Regions from separate parts of the Streptomyces flavofungini genome, predicted to be linked through region 4. Evidence: riboswitches for the same ligand, from Rfam matches in the RefSeq annotation. Region 4 holds a riboswitch; each other region holds the start of a gene.

Region 1 (4,179 bases), 5.5 Mb from region 4:
GTCGGCGCGCTGCGACACGTACTGCCTTATCGGATAGGCGAGGGCCACGACCAGCGAGCAGACGACGAGCACGAGGAGCGCGGCCCGGCCCGTGAGCCGGGAGCGGCGGGCCTGGCGCTTGGTCTGCGAGCGGTAGACGCGCTCGGCGGTCTGCTCGCCGAGCAGCCGCAGCCGGGTCGCCGTGGAGAACCGGTCCTTGTCCCGGACTTTCCCGGCCATGTGTCTCGCCTCCCCAGTACGCGCGTACGTCCCCGCACACGGTACGGGACCGAGTACGGGGACGTACGTACGACTGGCTAGGGCTCAGCCCTTGAAGCGCGGGAACGCCGAGCGGCCCGCGTACACCGCCGCGTCGTCGAGGATCTCCTCGATGCGAAGGAGCTGGTTGTACTTGGCGACGCGGTCCGAGCGGGCCGGGGCGCCGGTCTTGATCTGGCCGCAGTTCACGGCGACGGCGAGGTCGGCGATGGTGACGTCCTCGGTCTCGCCGGAGCGGTGCGACATCATGCACTTGAAGCCGTTGCGCTGGGCCAGCTCGACGGCGTCCAGGGTCTCGGTCAGGGAGCCGATCTGGTTGACCTTGACCAGGAGGGCGTTGGCGGAGCCCTCCTCGATGCCGCGGGCCAGGCGCTCGGGGTTGGTGACGAAGAGGTCGTCGCCGACGATCTGGACCTTGTCGCCCAGCTTGTCGGTGATGACCTTCCAGCCCGCCCAGTCGTCCTCGAACAGCGGGTCCTCGATGGACACGAGCGGGTAGGCCTCGACGAGCTCGGCGTAGTACTCGGTCATCTCGGCGGCCGAGCGGGACTTGCCCTCGAACTCGTACGTGCCGTCCTTGTAGAACTCCGACGCGGCGACGTCGAGCGCGAGCGCGATCTGCTCGCCGGGGACGTAACCGGCCTGCTTGATGGCCTCGACGATGAGGTCGAGGGCGGCGCGGTTCGACTCCAGGTTCGGGGCGAAGCCGCCCTCGTCGCCGAGGCCGGTCGACAGACCCTTGGTCTTCAGGACCTTCTTCAGCGTGTGGTAGACCTCGGCGCCCCAGCGCAGCGCCTCGGAGAAGGACTCCGCGCCGATCGGGGCGATCATGAACTCCTGGATGTCGACGTTGGAGTCCGCGTGGGACCCGCCGTTCAGGATGTTCATCATCGGAACGGGCAGCAGGTGCGCGTTCGGGCCGCCCAGGTAACGGAAGAGCGGCAGGTCGCTCGCCTCGGAGGCGGCGTGGGCGACGGCGAGGGAGACGCCGAGGATGGCGTTGGCGCCGAGCGAGCCCTTGTTGTCGGTGGCGTCGAGGTCGAACATCGCCTGGTCGATCAGGCGCTGCTCGGTGGCGTCGTAGCCGACGAGCTCCGGGCCGATCTGCTCGATGACGGCGAGGACGGCCTTCTCGACACCCTTGCCGCCGTAGCGGTTGGCGTCTCCGTCACGCAGTTCGATGGCCTCGAAGGCACCGGTGGAGGCGCCGGACGGGACCGCGGCGCGGCCGGTGGACCCGTCGTCGAGGCCGACCTCGACCTCGACCGTGGGGTTGCCTCGGGAGTCCAGGATTTCCCGGGCTACGACGACGTCGATGGACGGCACGAGCATCTCCTTCTGGGATGTGACGCTAGGGGCGCATGGCGTGCACCACTGGGGGCGCGGGCTTGCGCATGGCTTGCATGGTCTTCATCGGCCCTGCGTCTCCTGAGCCTAACGGGCCCGGGAGCTTCGGCCAGCCGACCGCCCGCCCCGTGGGACGGCCATCGGGCCAATTCCCTGGGAATCAGGACGGAACCACAGGCTCTTACCGGCCGGTAGCTTCGCCCTGGGCGTACTCGGGGACGGCCTCGGCCCGCTCCGGGACCGGCGGGGCCGCCCCGGACAGCACCTCGCCCCGGTGCGTACGCGCACCGGGGCGAGAAAGACCCGTGGGGACGGGGGTGCTCCGCGGGGCGGAGCGGGGGCCCTGGCCGGACGGACCGGACAGGGCGCGGGTCGGGCTCAGGCTCAGCTGAGGTGCAGCTGCTGGCCCGGGTAGATCATGTCGGCGTCGGAGATGATGTCGCCGTTGAGCTTGTACACCTTGTGCCAGCCGCCCTTGACGTCGTGCTCGTCGGCGATCTTGGACAGGGTGTCGCCCGTCTTGACCTTGTACTCGCCGTCGCCCTTCTTCACGACCTTGCCGGTCGGGGTCTGGACGGTCTTCTTCGACTCGGTCTGCGGGGCGGCCTGCTGCGGCTTCGGCTGCGGCTTGGCCTGCTGCTGCGGCTGAGCCTGCTGCTGCGGCTGCTGCTGGGGCTTGGCCTGCTGCTGGGGCTTGGCCTGCTGCTGCGGCTTCTCGGCACCGCCGCCGTTGTACGGGGCGTTGGTGAGGCCCACGCCACAGCTCGGCCAGGCACCCTTGCCCTGGCCCGCGAGGACCTTCTCGGCGATCTCGATCTGCTGGGCCTTGGAGGCCTTGTCAGCGGTGGCCGCGTACTTCGTACCGCCGTAAGCGGCCCAGGTGGAGGCGGAGAACTGCACGCCGCCGTAGTAGCCGTTGCCGGTGTTGATGGACCAGTTGCCGCCGGACTCGCACTGGGCGACCCGGTCCCACTGGTCGACGGTGGCGGCGTTCGCGGTGCCGGCGGCCATCAGCGGCGCGGCGACGGCGGCGCCGGTGACACCGACGACGGTGGCCGCGCGGGTGGCCTTGGACGGACGACGGTGCTTGCCCTTGCCGGAAAGCAGCATGGATTGATCCCCTCACCGACGCCTGCGAGGTGAGCTGTCGGGTTCGGGCGGGTGAGTGCCCGGCCGTACGGCTTCCGTACGACTTCACCCCTAGCCGGTCCTGCGCGTCGCTCGGCCACTGGCCGTTCAACGCGTGGGCCCGGCGCTTACCTTGGGTCCCCCGCTCCTGCCTTCGGCGCTCGAAGCGACGACTGTTCCCGTCCGGCCGTTGGCAGGATTCGGCGTACCGACCGGCGGGGCCCGCTGTGGCGAGCGGTCACGACCGTAGACAGGCAATCACCGGAATTTCAAAGACGATCAGGGCTTCTGAGACCCATCTCTCACTTGCCTCTCACCGTCTTTAAATCGGACATTCACCCCGAACCGCCGGTCAACTTCCGCCCCGGTATGCCTACTTCCGGTCCGCTTCGGCGGCCTGGCGCTCCCTCAGGTCAAGTCGCTGACCGGGGAGGATGAGATCCGGGTCACCGCCGACGGTCCGCTTGTTCTCGGCGTAGAGAGTGGTCCAGCCGCCGTCAAGGTCGTGCCGGTCGGCGATCTGCGAGAGGTTGTCGCCGGAGCGGACCGTGTAGGTGTCCGCGGGGTCGGCGGCGTCGCGTGCGTCGCGTCCTTCACCACGCGACGCGTGGCGGCCCGCGGAGCCCGCGCCGCCCTTCTGCACCCCGTCGCCCTCGTCGGCGCTGGAGCCGCGATGCCGGCCGGACGGCGAGCCCTCCGAGCCCTCCGCGGACTCGTCGGCGCCCGAGGGCTCACGGCCCGGGTCGGACTCGGCGTCGGGCGAAGTGCTGTCGCGGTCGCCGGACTTGCCGTCCGCCGCGCCCTTCTCGCCCTTCCGTCCGGCCTTGTCGCGTTCGTCACTCTCGTCGGCCGAGCCGCCGCTGTCGGGCTTGCGGTGCTTGCCGGTGCTTCCCCTGTCGCCCTTGTCGCCCTTGTCGCTCGCGTCGGCGGAGTCCTCGGCGCCCTTGTCGGCCCCGTCGGCCTTCTCGCCGTCCTCGGAGCCCTTCCCGTCGCCCTGGGAGTCCTCGGCGTCGCCGGACGGCTCCGCGGGCTTCGACGGCGCGGGCGGCAGGCCCGGGTCGACGTCGGCGGCCGCGCCGCCCTTGCTGAGGCCCGCGGCCGGGCCGCAGTTCGGCCACGCGGAGGGTCCCTGGTCGGCGAGGACCTTGTCGGCGACGGCGATCTGCTGGGAGCGGCTCGCCTGGTCGGCACTCGGCGCGTAGGCGAGGCCGCCGTAGCTCTCCCAGGTCTCCTGCGTCAGCTGCAGACCGCCGTAGTACCCCTCGCCCTTGGCGCTCCACGCGCCGCCGCTCTCGCACTCCGCGACCTTGTCCCACGTCGTGGCGTCAGCCGCGTGCGCACCCGTGGCGCCGAGCAGCGGGATGGCGATGGCGGATCCGGTGACGCCCGCCGCGACGACGATCGCCGGGGCCTGGCGGGGACGGCGGTGACGGCCTTGGCCGGAGA
Region 2 (4,179 bases), 2.3 Mb from region 4:
GCGGAGCTGGGTGAGCAGGGCGATCAGACTGGGGCTCGACGAGGCCTGTGTGAGCGTCTCGTGGAACCAGCCGTCGAGCGAGCGGAGGTCCTCGGAGCCGCCGCGCCGGGCGCGTTCCTTGCCGAGCCGGACGAGCCCGCGCAGGACCTTCAGATGGGCGTCGGTGCGGCGCTGGGCGGCGCGGGCGGCCGCCAGGGGCTCCAGGAGCGCGCGGATCTCCAGGAGGTCGGCGGCGTCCTGCTCGGTGGGCTCGGCGACGCAGGCGCCCGCGTGCCTGCGGGTGACGACGAAGCCCTCGGCCTCCAGCGTGCGCAGCGCCTCGCGCACGGGGACGCGGGAGACGCCGTAGCGGCGGGCGAGCAGTTCCTCGGTGAGGCGCGTGCCGCGTTCGTAGACACCGGAGACGATGTCGTCCCGGATGGCCGTGCATACCGAGTGCGCGGGAATGCGCATGACGGACCTCCGTTTAAATGCCCGCGAAACGCGTCGGCCGACGCGTCGAATGGCGCTCGTTCAACGACTCCATCGAGCCTGCCGCCATGAACTCTATTGCAGAAGGCCGGGTTTTCCGACGGGAGGGCGGAATCCATGGATATCTTTTGGCCAAAGGGGCGCACATGCACAGGAAAGCCCCGGCTCGGTGAGCCGGGGCTTTCCTACGTCCGGGAGGTTCCCCGGCATCAGGATTCAGACGTTGACGCCGTGCGAGCGGAGGTACGCCACGGGGTCGATGTCGGAGCCGTAGTCGGCGCCGGTGCGGGCCTCGAAGTGCAGGTGCGGGCCGCTGGAGTTGCCTGTCGAGCCGGAGAGGCCGATCTGCTGGCCCGGGGTGACCGCCTGGCCGACGGTGACGCTGAGGGACGACATGTGGCCGTACTGCGTGTACGTGCCGTCGTTGTGGCGGATCACGACGTTGTTGCCGTAGGCGCCGCCCCAGCCGGCCTCGACGACGGTGCCCGCGGCGACCGCCTGGACCTGGGTGCCGGACGCGGCGTGGAAGTCGACGCCGGTGTGGCTGCCGGAGGACCACATGGCGCCGCCGGTCTTGTAGCCGGTGGAGACGTAGCCGCCCTCGATCGGCGCGACGTAGGAGCCGAGGCGCTTGCGCTCGGCCTCGCGGGCGGCGCGCTCCTTGGCCTCGCGCTCCTTCTTGGCCTTCACCTTCGCGGCGGCCTCGGCCTTCCGCTTCGCCTCGGCGGCCTTGCGCTTGGCCTCGGCGGCCTGGGCGCGGGCCTCGGCCTCGGCCTTCTTCTGGGCGGCGGCCTCGGCGGCGGCGTGCTTCTGGGCCGCGGCCTGGGCGTCGACCTCGTCGGCCAGGGAGTCCCCGACGGAGACGGACTGGGTGAGGCCGGTGTGCGCGTACTCCGCGGAGCTGCCTTCGGCGGCGAGGGCCGGAGCGGCCAGGCCCGAGATGACCCCGGTGGTGGTGAGCGCGGCGACGCCCGCGGCGCTTGCGGTCGTGCGCGAGATGCGGCTCGGACGGCGGTGCTTGCCGGTCGGGCGGGTGAACGCCATGAAGCGGCTGATCCTTTCCTTCCTTCTCGCCTACCGGGTTAGCTGACGGGTTCGGAGCAGGAAGGTCTCCTACGGGCTCCTCGCCTCGCGGCAAGGGGTCCGATTCACCCCAGGGACGTGTGGGTCCCCGGCTCCCCTGGCTCGCGCCGTACGGGGACTCGGCGATGACTGTCCGGTGCCGCGGGCGCGGCTTACTGCCTGACGGACAGCCGGACCGACGCTAAACGTCTCATCTTTCAATCGACAAACGAATCAGGCCTTTTGTAGCGCACGCCACAGCGCAGACGAGCAACCTCCATGCCAATTCGGACATATGGCGGCATGCAGGGACCCCAGCGGCTTCCTGAGCCACTGGGGTCCCTGTTCTTACGAGGCATTGATGACGCTATGTCCGGCTTTACGACAGCGGCTCGCCGCCGCCGGTCCGGCACCGCCGGTTCACACCCCGTCCCCGCCGTCCGTCCCGGCAATCAGCCGGTGACCACCGTCACTTCACCGATGCCGAGCGCCTTGACGGGCTCCTCGATCTGCGCGGCGTCGCCCACGAGGACCGTCACCAGGCGGTCCTCCGGGAAGGCGCTCACGACGGCCGCGGTGGCCTCCACGGTGCCCGTCTGCGCCAACTGGCGGTACAGGTGGGCCTGGAAGTCGTCCGGCAGGTTCTGCTCGACCTGGTCGGCGAGGGTGGCGGCGACGGCCGCCGCCGTCTCGTACTTCAGCGGGGCGACGCCGACGAGGTTCTGCACGGCGACATCGCGCTCGGGGTCCGTCAGGCCCTCCGCGGCGAGTGTGCGCAGGACCTTCCACAGGTCGTCGAGGGCCGGGCCCGTGTTGGGGGTGTCCACGGAGCCGCTGATGGCGAGCATCGCGGCGCCCGTTCCGTCCGGGGCGGAGCGCAGGACCTGGGCGAAGGCGCGCACTCCGTAGGTGTAGCCCTTCTCCTCGCGCAGGACGCGGTCCAGGCGCGAGGTGAGGGTGCCGCCCAGGCAGTACGTGCCGAGGACCTGAGCGGCCCACACGCGGTCGTGCCGGTCCGGGCCCACCCGGCCGATGAGCAGCTGCGTCTGGACGGCGCCGGGGCGGTCCACGATGACGACGCGGCCCCGGTCGTCGGCGGTCACCGGGGGCACCGGGCGCGGCTCGGCCGCCCCGCCGGTCCAGGCGCCGAGGGTGTCGGCGAGGACGGCGTCCAGGTCGATGCCGGTGAGGTCGCCGACGATCACGGCGGTGGCCGTGGCGGGACGGACGTGCCTCTCGTAGAAGGCGCGTACGGCCGCCGAGTCGATGGCCGAGACCGTCTCCTCCGTGCCCTGGCGCGGCCGCGACATGCGCGCGGAGGCCGGGAAGAGCTCCTTGGAGAGTTCCTTGGCGGCGCGGCGTGCCGGGTTGGCGGCCTCGTGCGGGATCTCGTCCAGGCGGTTGCGGACCAGGCGCTCGACCTCGCTGTCGGCGAACGCGGGCGCCCGCAGGGCGTCGGCGAGCAGGCCGAGCGCCTTGGGCAGCCGGGAGACGGGCACTTCCAGGGAGACCCGGACACCGGGGTGGTCCGCGTGCGCGTCGAGGGTGGCACCACAGCGGTCGAGCTCGGCGGCGAACTCCTCGGCGGAGTGCTTGTCGGTGCCTTCGGAGAAGGCCCTCGCCATGATCGTGGCGACGCCGTCCAGGCCCTTCGGCTCGGCGTCCAAGGGGGCGTCGAGGTGGATCTCCACGGCGACGAGCTGCTGGCCGGGGCGGTCGCAGCGCAGCACGGTCAGGCCGTTGCCGAGCGCGCCGCGCTCGGGGGCGGGGAAGGCCCAGGGCCTGGCGCTGCCCGCCTGGGGCTGCGGGTGGAACTGCATCGTTGCGGCCTCGGTCACTTCGCCGTCTCCTCGTCTTCCTCGTCGGTGCCGGCGGCGCCTTCGGGGCCGGTGTCGTCCGCGTCCTGGGGAGCGATGGGTTCGTACACGAGCACCGCGCGGTTGTCGGGGCGCAGGCGGGCCTTGGCGACCTCCTGGACCTCCTCGGCGGTGATGTCGAGGACGCGCTGGACGGCGGTGAGGGCGAGCTGGGGGTCGCCGAACAGGACGGCGTACCGGCACAGTTCGTCGGCGCGGCCCGCGACCGTGCCCAGCCGGTCCAGCCACTCGCGCTCCAACTGGGCCTGGGCGCGCTCCATCTCCTCCGGCGTGGGGCCCTCCGCGGCGAACCGGGCCAGCTCCTCGTCGACGGCGGCCTCGATGACGGGGACCTCCACGTCGCCGGACGTCTTCACGTCGAGCCAGCCGAGGGAGGGCGCGCCGGCGAGGCGCAGCAGCCCGAAGCCGGCGGTGACCGCGGTGCGGTCACGGCGCACGAGGCGGTTGTACAGGCGCGAGGACTCGCCGCTGCCGAGGACCGTGAGCGCCAGGTCGGCCGCGTCGCACGCGCGCGTGCCGTCCTCCGGGAGGCGGTAGGCGGCCATCAGGGCGCGCGCGGGGACCTCCTCCTCGACGACCTCGCGCAGCTCCTTGCCGATGCGCTCGGGCAGCGAGCCGTCGCGCGGGGGCTGCTTGCCGTCGTGCGAGGGGATGGAGCCGAAGTACTTCTCGACCCAGGCGAGCGTCTGCTCGGGGTCGATGTCGCCGACGACCGAGAGGACCGCGTTGTTGGGCGCGTAGTACGTACGGAAGAACTCCCGCGCGTCCT
Region 3 (4,179 bases), 3.6 Mb from region 4:
ACGACGGATGAGTGGCGCCGAGTGAACGGATACGAGCGGCCGTGCCGGGGCGCGGTGGCGGGTTTCGCGGCCCGCGTGACCGAGGTGGCGTTTGTGGCCCGCGTTCCCCGCGGCGGGTGATATGGCCCCGCCCGGACCGAGCCCGGGGCCGGGAATTAGGCTCCGCCCCATGGACGTACTCATCCATCTCTTCGTCGGCCTGCACATCATCGGCATCGCCTCGCTCCTGGGCGGCTTCCTGACCCAGATGAAGGCGATGGGCGAGGGCGCGGCCCGGTTCAGCCCCGCGATGCTGCACGGCGCGTTGACCATGTTGATCACTGGTGTCGCCCTCGTCGGGTTGAACCAGGCCGACGACAACACGGTCAACAACCTCAAGATCGGCATCAAGCTCGCGCTGCTGATCGTGATTCTCGGGCTCGTGTACGTGAAGCGGGACGAGGAGAAGGTCGACAAGGGGATGTTCGGGGCGGTCGGCGGCCTCACGACGGCGAACATCTTCATCGCGGTGCTCTGGACGTGATCAACGTCCGCTGACAGGGGTGACAGGAGGCACAGGAGCGGCAGGAGTGACATGAAAAAGCCCCGCACGCACGCGTGCGGGGCTTTTTCGTACCTCTACGTAGACAGCGGTTTACGCACGCTGCGCGCAGAGGGGCAACGGTTCACGCGGGCCGGACCACGCTGTGGATCGGCATGTAGTAGATCGACTCGACGCGGACGTTCGCGCCCGGCTTCGGGGCGTGGATCATCTTGCCGTCGCCGATGTAGATCCCGACGTGGCTGATGTCGTCGTAGAAGAAGACCAGGTCACCCGGCTTGGCCTGGGAGGTCGGGACGGTCGTGCCGACCTTCACCTGGTCCCAGGTGGTGCGGGGCAGCGAGATCCCCGCGGTCTTCCAGGCCGCCTGCGTGAGCCCGGAGCAGTCGTAGGAGCCGGGCCCCGTGGCACCCCACACGTAAGGCTTGCCCATCTGCTTCTCGGCGAAGGCGATCACCTTCTCGGCCTTGGCCGCGTAGCCGCTGCCCGTACCCGCGTCCGAACCCGAGCCGGACCCCGTGTCCGAGCCCGAGCCCGACCCGGAACCGTTGTCCGCCCCGGAGTCCGAACCGGACCCCGAACCCTGCTCACGCTCCCGCTCGCGTCGCTCGGCTGCCTCCTCGGCCTTCCGCTCGCGCTCCTCGGCGGCCTGCTTGCGCGCCAGCTCGGCCGCCTTGCGCTTGGCGGCCTCCTCCTTGCGCTTCTCGATCGCCGCGAGCCGCGCCTTCTCCTCGGCGGTCAGCTTCGACAGGAGCGAGCGGGCCTCGGTCAGCTTGGTCTGGACGGTCTGCTTGCTCGTCCGGAGGTCGTCGCGCGAGTCCTGCAGCGACTTCAGGCTCTTCGTGGCCTTGGCACGCTGTTTGGTCGCCGCGACCTGCTGGGTCTGGTAGTCGTCGACGGCCTTCTTCTGGCGGCTGGTGAGTCGGTCCGCGAGGTGGTTCTGGTCGAAGAAGCTTTTGGGGTCGTCGGCGAGCATCATCGCGGCGGTCTCGGAGACGGCACCGGTGCGGTACTGCGCGGCGGCGAAGGAGCCCAGCTCCCGCCGGGCCTCGTTCAGCCGGTCCGTGCGCTTGGCGATGTCGTCCAGGAGCCGGTCGGCCTTCTTGCGCTGCTTGTCGGTGCGCTCCTTGGCCGAGTTGTACTTCTGCGTGGCCACCCCGGCCTGCTGGTAGAGGTCGTCGACCTTCTTCTGGACCTCTTCGAGGCTCGGCTTGCCCGGCTCGGCGGGGGCGGACGGCGCGGCGTTCGCGCTCTGCGACAGCAGGGCCACCGACGTCAGGGCGGCGGTCGTGATGCCGAGGGCGGGGGTCGTGCGTACGAGGGCTGAGCGGCTGCGCGGCTTGCGGTGCGACGCCAAAGCTGGCGACTCCTTCCGTGGACCGCCTACCGGGTTAGCTGTCGGGTTCGGGCGGTTGCTTCGGAAGGCTGCCCTACCGTTCCGCACGCCGTACGGAACGGATTCACCCCAAAGAACGTGGTGGGTCCCCGGCTCCGAACGCGTCGGACTCGGCGGAGGCCGCGCGGGACCGGCGGGGATCGCCGGTGGGGGGACGTGCGGCCCGCGCAGCACGCTAGCCAACTCCCGTGGCGCGAGGGAAGGATGATGTTCGATATGCCCGATACATTTTCGTGACTTTCCGAGGCCCTTGGCGCCGCCCTGGCGCGCGGAGCCGGGACCGTGGCACAGCGTGACGGGCCGGGCGCGGAGCGCGGGCGTGGCCGAGAACCGGGCGGGCTCCGGGCGGCCTCGCGGAACCCGGGGCGGGTTGTCAGTGGGGCCGCCTAGACTCGGGAGGCGATGAGCAGCCTCTTTGACGACAGCTTCCTGGCGGACCTCAAGCCCTCGCAGGGCCACGACGAGGAGCCCCCGCCGCCGCCCGAGGACAGCGCTCCGGAACCCATTCCGGACGACCTGTTCCACGGGAAGTTCGACGCGCCCGCACCCCGGGACGCGTACTACCGCGACGGTGCCCCCCGCCCCGCGATCGACCCGGCGGCGCTGCTCGACGGCCTGAACGAGAACCAGCGCGCGGCCGTCGTGCACGCGGGCTCCCCGCTGCTCATCGTCGCGGGCGCGGGATCCGGCAAGACGCGGGTGCTCACCCACCGCATCGCGTACCTCCTCGCGGAGCGCGGCGCGCACCCCGGCCAGATCCTCGCGATCACGTTCACGAACAAGGCCGCGGGCGAGATGAAGGAGCGCGTCGAGCAGCTCGTCGGCCCGCGCGCGGGCGCGATGTGGGTGTCGACGTTCCACAGCGCGTGCGTGCGCATCCTGCGCCGGGAGTACAAGAAGCTGGGCTTCACGTCCTCGTTCTCGATCTACGACGCCGCGGACTCCAAGCGTCTGATGGCCCTGGTCTGCCGTGACCTGGACCTCGACCCGAAGAAGTTCCCGCCGAAGTCCTTCAGCGCCAAGATCTCGAACCTGAAGAACGAGCTGATCGACGAGGAGGACTTCGCCGCCCAGGCCGCCGACGGCTTCGAGAAGACGCTCGCCCAGGCGTACGCGATGTACCAGTCGCGCCTCCGCGAGGCCAACGCCCTCGACTTCGACGACCTGATCATGACGACGGTGAACCTGCTGCGCGCCTTCCCGGACGTCGCCGAGCACTACCGCCGCCGCTTCCGCCACGTGATGGTGGACGAGTACCAGGACACCAACCACGCCCAGTACGCCCTCGTGCGCGAGCTGGTGGGCCCCTCCGGGGAGGGCGGTGACCCTGGCGAGCTGTGCGTCGTCGGTGACGCGGACCAGTCCATCTACGCCTTCCGCGGCGCCACGATCCGCAACATCCTCCAGTTCGAGGAGGACTACCCGGACGCGACCACGATCCTCCTGGAGCAGAACTACCGCTCCACGCAGACGATCCTGACCGCGGCCAACGCCGTCATCGAGCGCAACGAGAGCCGCCGCCCCAAGAACCTGTGGACCAACGCGGGCGCGGGCGCCCGCATCACCGGGTACGTGGCGGACACCGAGCACGACGAGGCCCAGTTCGTCGCCGACGAGATCGACCGCCTCACCGACGCCGGCGAAGCCAAGGCGGGCGACGTGGCGATCTTCTACCGCACGAACGCCCAGTCCCGTGTCTTCGAAGAGATCTTCATCCGCGTCGGCCTGCCCTACAAGGTCGTCGGCGGTGTGCGGTTCTACGAGCGCAAGGAAGTCCGCGACGTCCTCGCGTACTTGAGGGTCCTCGCCAACCCCGAGGACGCCGTCCCGCTGCGCCGCATTCTGAACGTGCCGAAGCGCGGCATCGGCGACCGCGCCGAAGCGATGATCGACGCCCTCGCGCAGCGCGAGAAGATCTCCTTCCCGCAGGCGCTGCGCCGCGTCGACGAGGCGTACGGCATGGCGGCCCGCTCCACGAACGCCGTGCGCCGCTTCAACACGCTCATGGAGGAGCTGCGCACCGTCGTCGAGTCCGGCGCGGGCCCCGCCGTCGTCCTGGAGGCGGTCCTCGAGCGCACCGGCTACCTCGCCGAGCTCCAGTCCTCCACCGACCCGCAGGACGAGACGCGGATCGAGAACCTCCAGGAACTGGCCGCCGTGGCCCTGGAGTTCGAGCAGGACAACAACGCCGCCCAGGGGGCGGGAGCGGAGGCCGCCGCCGATGCTCCCGAGGCCCCGGAGG
Region 4 (4,179 bases):
GTTCACCGGGTGGAAGCCCGGCACGGGGCTCGTGGAGCCGACCGGGAGGGCCGACGCCGCGCTGGTCACCCACCTGCACCGCGACCACACCGACGCCTCCGCGCTCGCGGACGTGCTGACGCCGGGGGCGCCGGTGCTGCGACCGGCGCCCGGGTACGGCGACGAGGTGGACAACGTGACCACGCTGTCGGCCGAGCGTGAGCTGGCCCTGCACCGGCTGGCCACCGAGACCGTGGACGCCTGGTGCACCCGTGGTCTCGGGCCGTTCCGTGTCACCTCGGTCCCGGCCGTCGACGGACTGGGCGACCCACAGCTCAACTGGGTCGTGGAGGCCGACGGACAGCGGATCTTCCACGGCGGCGACACGATGTTCCACGGCTCGTGGTGGCTCATCGCGCGCCGGTTCAGCCCGTTCGACGCGGTGTTCCTGCCCGCCAACGGCCCCGTGGTCGACGCGCCGCACCTGCAGCCGCCGAGTCCGCTGCCCGCGGCGATGGACCCCGGGCAGGCGGCCGCGGCCGCGAAGATCCTCGACGCCCGACACGCGGTGCCCGTGCACTACGAGCCGGAGCAACCGGACAAGATCCCGGGCTATGTCGAGGTCACCGACCCGGAGGAGGAGTTCCGCGCGCACGCCGGGCGGCGCGCCCGCGTCCTGGCCGTGGGGGAGTGGCTGGACCTGGCCGACTGAGCCGGTGCCACGGCGTGACCCGGACGTCGAACGGCCGGCAGTCGGTCCCGGTGGGACGGGGATCCGGACCGCGGTCCATGCCCGTGCCGCCGAAGTGACCGGCCGGACGCGCCCTAGTAGGGCCCGTTGACGTTGTCGATGGAGCCGTAGCGGTCGGCTGCGTAGTTGCAGGCCGCGGTGATGTTGGCGACCGGGTCGAAGCTGTCCATCGACGTGCCGGGCAGGCGGTACGCGGCGAAGGTGGGGTCGATGACCTGCAGGAGGCCCTTGGACGGGGTGCCCGCGGCTGCGTTGGAGTCCCAGTTGTTGGTGGCCAGGGGGTTGCCGGAGGACTCGCGCATGATGTTGCGGTGGATGCCCTCGTAGGAGGCGGGGATGCCGTGCTGGGCCAGGATGTCGAGGGACTCCTTGATCCAGCCGTCGAGGTCGTTGGTGTACGACTTCTTCGCCGGGGCCACGGCGGGCTCGGCGGCGGACGCGTTGTCGCGCTCGGAGCGGTCGGCTCGCCCGCTGTCGGCGCCCGCCTTCTGCGCGGGCCCGGCCGCGCTCTTCCCGCCGAGGGTGAGCTTGAGGCCGGGGCGGATCATCGCGGGGTCGTCGCCCAGGGTGGCGCGGTTGTCCTCGTAGAGCTTCTTCCAGCCGCCGCTCAGGGAGTGCTCCCGGGCGATCTTGGAGAGGGAGTCACCCGCGACGACCACGTAGGTGGCGGGTGCGGCGGCGGGCTGGGCGACCGCGGCGGGCTGCGCGGCGGCCGCGTCGGTCGCGCCGAGTACGGGGAGCGCGAGCACGGCGCCGCCGGTGCCTGCGGCGGCGATGCCCCGGCTGAACGGGCTGGACTTGGGGCGACGGTGCTTTCCCTTTGCGGGCATGACACATTCCTCTCCGTCGCCTGCGAGGTGAGCTGTCGGGTTCGGACGGGAGATGTCCGGCCGCACGTGGGCGTGCGACTTCACCCCGAGCCGTTCCGGGATCCGGATCGGCGTCTTACCTGGGTCCCCCGCTCCTGCCGTGCGAAGTGAGTGTGTGGGTGGGGAGGGATTCCGGACAGCGGCAGGATTCGGCGTTCCATCCGGATGGACGGTGACGTTAAGCGAGAAAGCACGGACGGAACAAGGCCGGAAATCAACCAGGAAAAGAACGAGGTCCTCCCCTGGCGGCCGCAATGCCTCACGCCCTTTGATCCAATAGCCCAACTTTCTTTGCGCGGAACGGAAATGCGCTCCATGCTTCCGGGCGGCGCGCAGTCTTCGGCGTGACCCATTTCACTGGAACGAGCCCGGGCTGGAATGCGTCTGCGCGACGCGAGGGAGCGTGCTATTCCGTACGAGCGTCACTCAATGCGGGCAGCGCTTCACGTATGCCATGAATGAAGCGGAAAGTAGATTCTCCGAGCAAATTGGACAAAGTGTCGAGCCTTGCTCGATTGTGCGCTGCGCCGGGCGGGTCCGTGCGCTGCCCCGGGCGGTCTGCGCGCTGCCCCGGGCGGGTCTGGGTCTGCGAGGAGAACGGGCGCTTCAACGCGTCCATGAATGACTCTCGCGATGCGTGTCCGATGTGTGGAAACGGGCCGGGGCGGGAAGGCCACGTTCGTCGTCCACCCCGGACTCGGCCGACACCCCATCGACCGTTCCTGCCGGTGAAGAGCAGCGGATTCAATGCCTCCGCGCCGCTGGCCAGTTGAGAAAGTCACCTCACTCGACGGCGAGGAGAGTCGCCTTGCGGACCGGAATCGTCACGACGGCAGGGCCGGGCGCGGAACGCCTGGCCGCCCGCGCGGAGGAACTCGGCTTCGACAGTTTCTGGGTGTATGACTCACCGATGGTCCACGGCGACCCGTTCGTGAGTCTCGCGCTCTGTGCCTCGTCCACCCACCGGATCAGGCTCGGCATCGGCGTCACCTCACCGGCGCTGCGTGCCGCGCCCGCGGCGGCGGCGGCCGTCAGCAGCCTCAACGCCCTGGCCCCCGGCCGGATCGTCTGCGGGGTCGGCACCGGCAACACGGCACGCCGTACGCTCGGCATGCGGCCCACGAAGACGGCGGAGCTGGAGTCGTTCACGGCGGCCCTGCAGGACCTCACCGCGGGCCGCGAGTCGGACCACCGCGAAGGGACCCGGTCGAGCAGGGTGCGATTCCTGCACGTCGGGCCGTACGTCAATACCGAAGCTCCCGTGGAGTTCGTCGTGGCCGCGTTCGGACTGAAGGCCGCCGCGGTCGCCGGCCGACTGGGCGCGGGATTGATTTCCTTCGGGTTGCACGACGCCGCGGCCTGGTCCGCCCTCGGCCAGGCCCGGCGGTCGGCGGCGCAAGGCGCGGGCAGCGCCGAGAAGGCCCGCTCGTACCTCATGTCCTCCCTGCACGTCCTCGCCGACGGAGAGGACCGCTACGGCGATCCCGTCAAGGACTCGGTGGGGCACATCGCACTGAGCGCACTGATCCTCGGCGCGGAGAACCCCGACTTCCGCGCGACCCTCCCTCCGGAGGAGGCCGCGGCCGTCGACCGTCTTCTCCACCTGCGCGGCACCACCCCCACCGACCCCAGGCTCCACCAGGCGCTCTACCGCAACTACCTGGGTCGCATTTCCCCCGAGGACCGCGAGCTCATCGTGCCCTCCCTGGTGGACAAATTCGGCCTGGTCGGCACCAGGTCCGAGATCGCCGAACGGATCACCGCGCTGGAGAAAGCGGGGGTGGACGAACTCGTGATCCAGCCCGTCGTGGACCCGGAAACCGAAATGGCCGAGCTGGCAGGGCTGTTGGCCTGACGATTCTCACAGGTCTCACGGGTGCGACAGGCATTCATCCGCCCGAAAAGTGTTCCCGCGGAAGCTCGGACCTCGCGAGTACCTTCGCGACTTCCGGTTGGTTTCGGCGCGCTCTGCGGACGGGCCGACCGCAGAGTTACCTTCTCTTCGCCGGGCTCCGACCGGGCCGTGTTGCCCCTCATGCTGGACAACTCGGTTCCGGAACCCGGGAGATGACGTTTCTCGGTCCCCGCTCCCTGATCCCCAGTGCGCAATTGTCTCGCCCGGAATGGCTCGATTCTCGTTCGGAAAGGGGCGGCAAAGGGAGTACTGGTCAGGGGTGTGGATATCGCGTCATGCGCAGGTGGCCCGTCATGTGCGGTCGTGGAGTGTGAGCTGGTAGCCGTCGGGGTCGGCGAAGGTGAAGGTCCGCCCGAACGGGCCGTCGATCGGCGCGGAGACGATGGTGTGGCCGTCGGCGAGCAGGGCGTCGTGAATGGCCTGCGCGTCCGTGGCGTGGAGCCAGATCGCGGCGCCGATGCCGGGCCGGCCGGACGCGGCGACTCGCCCCTCGGTGACGCCGACAACGTCCTGCCGCAGTCCGAGCGCGGCAACACCTGGCACACCTGAGGCCCTGAGCCCGCCGCCTTCGAACTCCCACCCGGGGCACGCACGGCATCGTGCCCCGGTGGTACGTGGCGGAACCCCGGCGGGTCCCTGGTGCTGTTCGCGTAGTACCACGGTCC

What was found. A riboswitch is a leader RNA that binds a small molecule or an ion and turns the genes downstream of it on or off. The one in region 4 is predicted to bind cyclic di-AMP.
Region 1: another riboswitch for cyclic di-AMP. It lies ahead of QUY26_RS23640 (transglycosylase family protein); the one in region 4 lies ahead of QUY26_RS00460 (LysM peptidoglycan-binding domain-containing protein).
Region 2: another riboswitch for cyclic di-AMP. It lies ahead of QUY26_RS09215 (M23 family metallopeptidase); the one in region 4 lies ahead of QUY26_RS00460 (LysM peptidoglycan-binding domain-containing protein).
Region 3: another riboswitch for cyclic di-AMP. It lies ahead of QUY26_RS14990 (C40 family peptidase); the one in region 4 lies ahead of QUY26_RS00460 (LysM peptidoglycan-binding domain-containing protein).

What each region holds. Positions count from the first base shown of each region.
Region 1 covers NZ_CP128846.1:5,569,777-5,573,955, reverse strand. The annotation lists gene QUY26_RS23650 (FtsB family cell division protein) at 1-219, opposite strand, end outside; gene eno (phosphopyruvate hydratase) at 304-1,590, opposite strand; gene QUY26_RS23640 (transglycosylase family protein) at 1,990-2,715, opposite strand; cyclic di-AMP (ydaO/yuaA leader) riboswitch at 2,720-2,903, opposite strand; gene QUY26_RS23635 (transglycosylase family protein) at 3,107-4,179, opposite strand, start outside.
Region 2 covers NZ_CP128846.1:2,374,632-2,378,810, forward strand. The annotation lists gene QUY26_RS09210 (GntR family transcriptional regulator) at 1-453, opposite strand, end outside; gene QUY26_RS09215 (M23 family metallopeptidase) at 688-1,515, opposite strand; cyclic di-AMP (ydaO/yuaA leader) riboswitch at 1,529-1,689, opposite strand; gene QUY26_RS09220 (M16 family metallopeptidase) at 1,986-3,371, opposite strand; gene QUY26_RS09225 (M16 family metallopeptidase) at 3,368-4,179, opposite strand, start outside.
Region 3 covers NZ_CP128846.1:3,695,416-3,699,594, reverse strand. The annotation lists gene QUY26_RS14995 (hypothetical protein) at 170-523, shown strand; gene QUY26_RS14990 (C40 family peptidase) at 666-1,898, opposite strand; cyclic di-AMP (ydaO/yuaA leader) riboswitch at 1,907-2,063, opposite strand; gene pcrA (DNA helicase PcrA) at 2,340-4,179, shown strand, end outside.
Region 4 covers NZ_CP128846.1:91,242-95,420, reverse strand. The annotation lists gene QUY26_RS00465 (MBL fold metallo-hydrolase) at 1-691, shown strand, start outside; gene QUY26_RS00460 (LysM peptidoglycan-binding domain-containing protein) at 805-1,560, opposite strand; cyclic di-AMP (ydaO/yuaA leader) riboswitch at 1,563-1,723, opposite strand; gene QUY26_RS00455 (LLM class flavin-dependent oxidoreductase) at 2,408-3,454, shown strand; partial or broken gene QUY26_RS00450 (VOC family protein) at 3,806-4,042, opposite strand.